DNA from 3 places in the Nocardioides sp. LMS-CY genome. Region 2 is predicted to be linked to each of the others. Evidence: predicted binding sites of a transcription regulator. Region 2 holds the regulator's gene; each other region holds the start of a gene.
The links. The regulator LexA, encoded in region 2, represses DNA repair genes until DNA is damaged. The targets are predictions, from matches to a motif close to TCGAACANNTGTTCGA.
Positions count from the first base shown of each region.

Region 1: imuA' (DnaE2-dependent mutagenesis accessory factor ImuA') is a predicted target of LexA. The motif match lies at 1,160-1,175, and genes of this name have one in related genera.
Region 3: KM427_RS22060 (alpha-ketoglutarate-dependent dioxygenase AlkB) is a predicted target of LexA. The motif match lies at 1,050-1,065, and genes of this name have one in related genera.

Region 1 covers NZ_CP076104.1:3,622,257-3,624,515, forward strand. Annotated here, with positions in the region: gene KM427_RS17305 (DNA polymerase Y family protein) at 1-459, opposite strand, end outside; gene imuA' (DnaE2-dependent mutagenesis accessory factor ImuA') at 470-1,150, opposite strand; gene KM427_RS17315 (AMP-dependent synthetase/ligase) at 1,335-2,259, opposite strand, start outside.
Region 2 covers NZ_CP076104.1:1,350,542-1,352,800, reverse strand. Annotated here, with positions in the region: gene KM427_RS06460 (LysM peptidoglycan-binding domain-containing protein) at 145-552, opposite strand; gene lexA (transcriptional repressor LexA) at 830-1,546, shown strand; gene KM427_RS06450 (phosphatase PAP2 family protein) at 1,652-2,259, shown strand, end outside.
Region 3 covers NZ_CP076104.1:4,655,673-4,657,931, forward strand. Annotated here, with positions in the region: gene KM427_RS22050 (ABC transporter permease) at 1-210, opposite strand, end outside; gene KM427_RS22055 (ABC transporter ATP-binding protein) at 207-980, opposite strand; gene KM427_RS22060 (alpha-ketoglutarate-dependent dioxygenase AlkB) at 1,086-1,700, shown strand; gene KM427_RS22065 (LemA family protein) at 1,766-2,259, opposite strand, start outside.

The sequences.
Region 1 (2,259 bases), 2.3 Mb from region 2:
CACGTGGCAGTCCTGCGAGGCGGCCCGGCGGGCGGCCTGCTCGGCGGTGAACAGCTCGTCGGCGACGCCCATCCGGGAGTCCCAGACCCCGAGCTCGACCAGCCGCTCGGCCAGCAGTGCGGCCGCGGTCGGCTCGCCACCGCGGACCCGCCTGGGCGCGCGCAGCGCCGCCAGCCCCGGACGCAGCGGCGCGACTCCGGGATGCTGCTCCTCGACCGCGGCGAGCACCGTCTCGAAGGTCCGGGTGTCCCGCTCCGGGGTGGCCTGGAAGACCTGGAGCTCGGGACAGCGTGACTGCGCGTCGCGGCGGCGCATGCCGCGGCGTACGCCGAAGGTGCGGGCGGCGGCGTTGCCCGACTGCACCAGGTTGGCGTGGAAGACCGCCGCCGGGAGGTGGGTGGGCAGCCCCTCGTCGGCCAGCGCGGCGACCACCGGCCAGTCGGGGCACCAGACGACCATCACCCGCACCTCAGGCCACTCCCTCCACGGGAGCGGCCGCCGGGGCCGCCGGCTCGACGGGACGGTAGGTCTGGTCCTCCGCCGGGAGCCACAGCGCCCCGTGCCGCGGCGGCGCCGTGCCGCGCTGCACCTCGACGACGATGCGGCGGGAGCTGAGGTGGCCGTGGCCCCGGCCGATCCCGCTCCAGGCCGGGTCACGGGTGGTCAGTCGCACCTCGCAGCGCGGCCACCTGCCCCGCGCCGTCTCCCAGGCGACCAGTGCGGCGCCGCGCTTGCGGAGCCGGGCGGCGAGCTTCTCCGCGAGCTGGGGGGCGACCCGGCCGGCCGGCTTGACCAGCACGACGGTGACGACGTCGACCAGGGCGGCGGTGACCTCGAGCCACCGGTCGCCCGGATCGGGCACCAGGACGGTGCGGCCCAGGTCGACACCGAGCGCGGCCGCCGCCTCCGCCCCGAAGTCGGCGACCCCCACGGCCGCGCACCAGCCACCGGCCCGGGACGGACCGGCCAGCAGCGCCAACGCCAGCGTCGCGCTGTCGACCGAGTAGCTGGCGCCCGCCCGCAGCCGCACCAGTCCCGCGAGGGCGGGGTGAGTCTCCAGCGCCATCCCCGGCGGCGTACTCTCCTGCAGCCGCGCCATCTTGGTGCGCAGCTGGGCCACGGTGTCGAGGGTGTCGAGTGCGCTGGCCACACCCCATCATCGAACATCTGTTCGAAGGGGTCAATCCCGGGAGCCCGGGGTTGGCGGTAGTGGTTTCGAGACGGTTGCTAGCGCAACCTCCTCAACCACCGGTGGCTGCTAGCGCAACCTCCTCAACCACCGTCACCGGTGGTTGAGGTGCGAGGGCCGCCAGGCCCGAGCCTCGAAACCACCCTCAGGCGTAGAAGCTCTCGATCAGGGCCTTGTTGCGGTCCTCGACGACGTTGCGCTTGACCTTCATCGAGGGGGTGAGCTCGCCCGACTCGATGGTGAGGTCGTGGTCGAGGAGCTGCCACTTCTTGATGGTCTCCCAGCGGTTGAGCTTGCCGTTGAGCTCCTCGACGTACTCCCCCACCATCTTCTGGACCGCGGCCGACCGCACGATGTCGGTGTACGACGTGCCCGCCATGCCGTTCTCCTCCGCCCAGCCGGCCATCGCGTCGGGGTCGAGGGTGATCAGCGCGGAGACGAAGTTGCGCTCGCTGCCGAAGACCAGGAACTGACTGGCGTAGGGGCAGATCGCCTTGAACTTCGACTCGATCGCCGGCGGCGCGACGTACTTGCCGCCGGAGGTCTTGAAGAGCTCCTTGAGCCGGCCGGTGATGGTGAGGAAACCGTCGGCGTCGAGGCTGCCCTTGTCGCCGGTGTGCAGCCAGCCGTCCTCGGTCAGCGTCTTCGCGGTCTCCTCGGGGAGGTTGTGGTAGCCCGCCATGATGTGCGGCCCGCGCAGCATCACCTCGTCGTTCTCGCCGATCTTCACCTCGGCGCCCGGCAGCGGCGGGCCGACGGTGCCCATCTTGTAGTCGTCGGGGTGGTTGACCGTGGCGCCCGCGGCGTTCTCGGTCATGCCGTAGCCCTCGAGGATCAGGATGCCGGCGGCGTGGAACCAGGCCCCGATCTCGGGGTTGAGCGCGGCCGAGCCGGAGATGAAGAAGCGCACCCGGCCGCCGAAGCGCTCGCGCACCTTGCTGAACACCAGCTTGTCGAAGAGGCCGTGCTGGAGGTTCAGCAGGAACGGCACCGACCTGCCCTGGCGCTTCAACTCGTCGACCTTGAGGCCGACCTCGAAGGCCCGCTTGAAGATCTTCTCCTTCACCCCG
Region 2 (2,259 bases):
CCGCCACCGGGCCCGAAATACCTCGAGGGGCGGAGCCGAACGGCCCCGCCCCTCGTCTTCCCCGGTCTCGCCGGCCGGGGTCGAGGCGGCCGGCGAAGTCTTGGGTGGCCCCGGTGGCGAACGTCAGCGCACCGGGGTCGGATGTCAGCCGACCGGGACCAGCAGCCGCTGACCGGCGACGAGCATCCCGGAGTCGAGCGCGTTGAGCTTCTCGATCCGGTCGATCATCGAGCGGACGTCACCGTCACCGGCGGCCACGGATGCGATCTCCCAGAGGGTGTCGCCCGGGCCGACCTGCACGACCGCGGTGGGCTCCGGCGCGCCGGAGTTGCGGGTGGCGACCGACCCGCCCGCGACGACCACCCCGAGGGCGAGCACGGCGAACAGCGCGAGCACCACGACCACCACCCGGCCGCGCCGGGTCAGCCGGACCCCGCCGTCCGTGTGGCCGGAGCGACCGCGGAGCGCCCGCTCCACGGTGGGGTCGAACGTCCGGTCGATCGTCCGGTCGATCGTCCGGTCAATCGTCGGGTCGATCGTCATGGTGCTCATCTGGTGACCTCCTGGGGAAGTGGCCCCGCTCCGGGGCCGTCGGTCCGTGTTCGTCGAGAGCAGTTCTAGTGGCGGCCACCGACAGTCCCGGAGGAGCCGATCCGGACACCCACTCGATCAGTCGTTCGATCGAACACGTGTACGACGTTAGAGCATCTGTTCGAACGACACAAGGGTCCAGGCGAACATTTGTTCGACGCTCGTACGGGGTCGCGGGCTCGACACGCCGTTCGAACAACTGTTTGAAGACGGCGGCCGAACGGGCTAACGTCGACCCATGGCCAAGAAGATGACGGTGCGAGAGCTGCCCGACGGCCCCGCGGACGCGACCGGGCTCACCCCGCGACAGCAGCGCGTGCTCGCGACGATCAAGGACTCGATCGAGAAGCGGGGCTACCCGCCCAGCATGCGCGAGATCGGCGAGGCGGTCGGGCTGACCAGCTCCTCCAGCGTGGCCCACCAGCTGAAGACGCTCGAGGAGAAGGGCTTCCTCAAGCGCGACCCCAACCGGCCCCGCGCCCTGGAGGTCTTCCTGCCCGAGGTGATGGCGGCCCGCCGCTCCCTCGGCGCCGCCGAGGAGTCGTCCTACGACGAGACCGGCCTCGGCGACAGCGTGCCCGCCGCGTCCTACGTGCCGCTGGTCGGTCGGATCGCCGCCGGCGGACCGATCCTGGCCGAGGAGCGCTACGAGGAGGTCTTCCCGCTGCCCAAGCAGCTGGTCGGCGACGGCGAGCTCTTCCTGCTCGAGGTCTCCGGCGACTCGATGGTCGAGGCCGCCATCTGCCACGGCGACTACGTCGTCATCCGCAAGGAGCAGACGGCCGAGAACGGCGAGATCGTGGCCGCGCTCATCGACGGGGAGGCCACGGTCAAGACGCTGCAGCGCAAGGACGGAAAGGTGTGGCTGCTGCCGCACAATCCCAACTACGATCCCATCGACGGCACGAACGCCACCATCCTCGGCAAGGTGACCGCCGTGCTGCGACGGGTCTGATCGACGCGATGTACTCCCCCTCGGGGAATTGCCCGACCAGACCTCGGGGTTGACTCGGGGAGGATCCCCGATGGCACGGGAGGGCTGATGGACGACGGTGGTGCTGTGACGACAGCACCTGCGATCGCGCCCAGGCGGCCCCTCCCCCGCTGGGCCCGAGGCCTCCTCGAGCTGCTGTTGATCCTCGGGCTCTGGGTGCTCTACAGCCTGGCCCGACTGCTCGCCGACACGTCCATGCAGCCGGCGCTCGACCGGGCCAACGACCTGCTGCACATCGAGAAGCTGATCGGCATCCACTGGGAGACGCCGCTCAACCAGCTCTTCACCGACCACCGGGTGCTCGGCCTGGCCGGCAGCTACTGGTACGCCACGCTCCACTACGTCGTGACCGCCGCGGTCCTGGTCTGGCTCTGGCGCCTCGGCGCCGACCGCTACGGCCCGGCCCGCCGCGCCCTGGTCATCGCCACCCTGCTCGGCCTGCTCGCCTACCTGTTCATGCCGACCGCCCCGCCCCGCTTCATCAGCGGGTACGTCGACGTGCTCAGCCTGCACGCGGCCGACGGCTGGTGGGGCGCCGACGCCTCCGCGCCCCGCGGGGTCGGCGGGCTGACCAACGAGCTGGCGGCGTTCCCCTCCCTGCATGCGGGGTGGTCGCTCTGGGTGGCGCTCGCCCTGCAGGTGTACGCGACCCGCAAGTGGGTCCGCGTGCTCGG
Region 3 (2,259 bases), 2.1 Mb from region 2:
CGAGGGCGCCCCGTCGGCGGTGGTGCCGCCCACGGGCCGGACCACGACGTCGCCGACCGTGGAGGCGAACAGCGCGGTGAAGCTGCGGTTGAGCGTGTCGCTGAAGATCAGGGAGCCGGCGACGAACGCGACGCCGAGCACGATCGCGAACGTGCTCATCAGGAGGCGCACCTTGCGCCCCAGCAGGCTCTTGAGGGCGGCCCGGATCATGACGGCGTCTGCTCGGCCATCCGGTTCATCACGTCGAGCACCTGCTCGCGGGTCGGGTCCCGCAGCTCGTCGACGACCCGGCCGTCGGCGAGGAAGACGACGCGGTCGGTGTACGCCGCGGCGACCGGGTCGTGGGTGACCATCACGACGGTCTGGCCGTGGTCGTCGACGGCGTGGCGCAGCAGCTCGAGCACCTCCGCCCCCGACCGGGAGTCGAGGTTGCCGGTCGGCTCGTCGGCGAAGACGATCCGCGGCCGGCTGGCCAGGGCCCGCGCGACCGCCACCCGCTGCTGCTGACCGCCGGAGAGCTCGTTGGGCTTGTGGCCCAGCCGGTCGCCGAGGTCGACGGTCGCGACAACGCTGTCGTACCAGGCCTGGTCGAGGCGGCGTCCGGCGATCGCCATCGGGAGCTTGATGTTCTCCTCGGCGGTCAGCGTCGGCACCAGGTTGAACGACTGGAAGACGAAGCCGATCTCGTCGCGGCGCAGCCGGGTCAGCGCCTTGTCCTTGAGCCGGGTGATGTCCTGGTCGCCGATCCACACCTCACCGGAGTCGGCGGTGTCGAGCGCCGCGCAGCAGTGCATCAGCGTCGACTTCCCCGAGCCGCTGGGACCCATCACGGCGGTGAACTCGCCGGCGGCGATGTCGAGCGTCACGTCGTCGAGCGCACGGACCAGGGCCTGGCCGGTGCCGTAGGTCTTGGTGAGGCCCCGGACGCGGGCGGCCGGGACGGTGCCCGCCGGGGGCGAGAAGGTGGAGACCTCGGTCATGGGTCAACCCTCCCGTGCCGGGCGCCCGGGCGCTACCGGTATCACCCCGAACTCACCCCGACGAGCGACTAGAACACCTGTTCGAACGCGACGTATGCTCGGAGCATGGACTTCCAGGGATCGCTGTTCGAGGCGCCGGCCGTCGAGGCGCCGACGTTCGACCGCGTCGAGCGCCGGCCGCTCACCGGCGGCGCCTGGATCGACGTCTGCCGCACCTGGCTCCCCGCGCCCGACGAGGTGTTCACGACCCTGGTGCACGACGTGCCCTGGCGGGCCGAACGGCGGCAGATGTACGACCGTGAGGTCGACGTACCCCGGCTGCTGCACACGTACGCCGCGGGCGAGCCGCTCCCCCACCCGAACCTGGCGCGGGCCCGCGGGGCGCTGTCGGCGCACTACCGGCCCGAGCTCGGCGAGCCGTTCGTGACCGCCGGCTGCTGCTACTACCGCGACGGCCGCGACAGCGTCGCCTGGCACGGCGACACGATCGGCCGCGGCCGGACCCACGACACGATGGTGGCGATCGTCTCGCTCGGCGACCCGCGCCGGCTGGCGCTGCGACCCCGGGCCGGCGGATCCTCGATCTCGGTCGAGATGGGCCACGGCGACCTGCTCGTGATGGGCGGCTCCTGCCAGCGCACCTGGGAGCACGCGGTGCCCAAGGTGGCTCACGCCGGGCCCCGGGTCTCCGTGCAGTTCCGGCCACTGAACGTGTTCTGAGCGGTGCGGTGGTTGAGGTGCGAGGGCCGCCAGGCCCGAGCCTCGAAACCCGCCGGGCCGACGGCTCAGAAGCTGACCGTGGGCGCCTGCTCCTGCCCGTCGGGGGCGTCGTAGAACCTGCGCTGGTGCACGTTGGCGATGCCGGTGAGGAACATCCAGGGGATGGTCTGGGTGAGCTTGTTCAGCGTGGCGACCGCGTCGTTGTAGTACTGGCGGGCGAAGGAGATCTGGTTCTCGGTGTCGGCCAGCTGTCGCTGGAGCTCGAGGAAGTTCTGGTTCGCCTTGAGGTCGGGGTAGGCCTCGGCGACCGCGTCGACCCGGACCAGCGCCTGGGTCAGCGCGGCGTCGGCGGCTGCCTTGGCCTCCGGGTCGTCGCCCTTCGCGGCTGCCTGGACGCCGGCCCGCGCGGCGGTGACCTCCTCGAGGACGCCCTTCTCGTGCGCGGCGTACCCCTTGACGGTCTCGACCAGGTTGGGGATCAGGTCGGCGCGGCGGGTGAGCTGCACGTCGATGCCGCCCAGCGCCTCCTGGGCGCCGATGTCGGTGGTGCGCAGCTTGT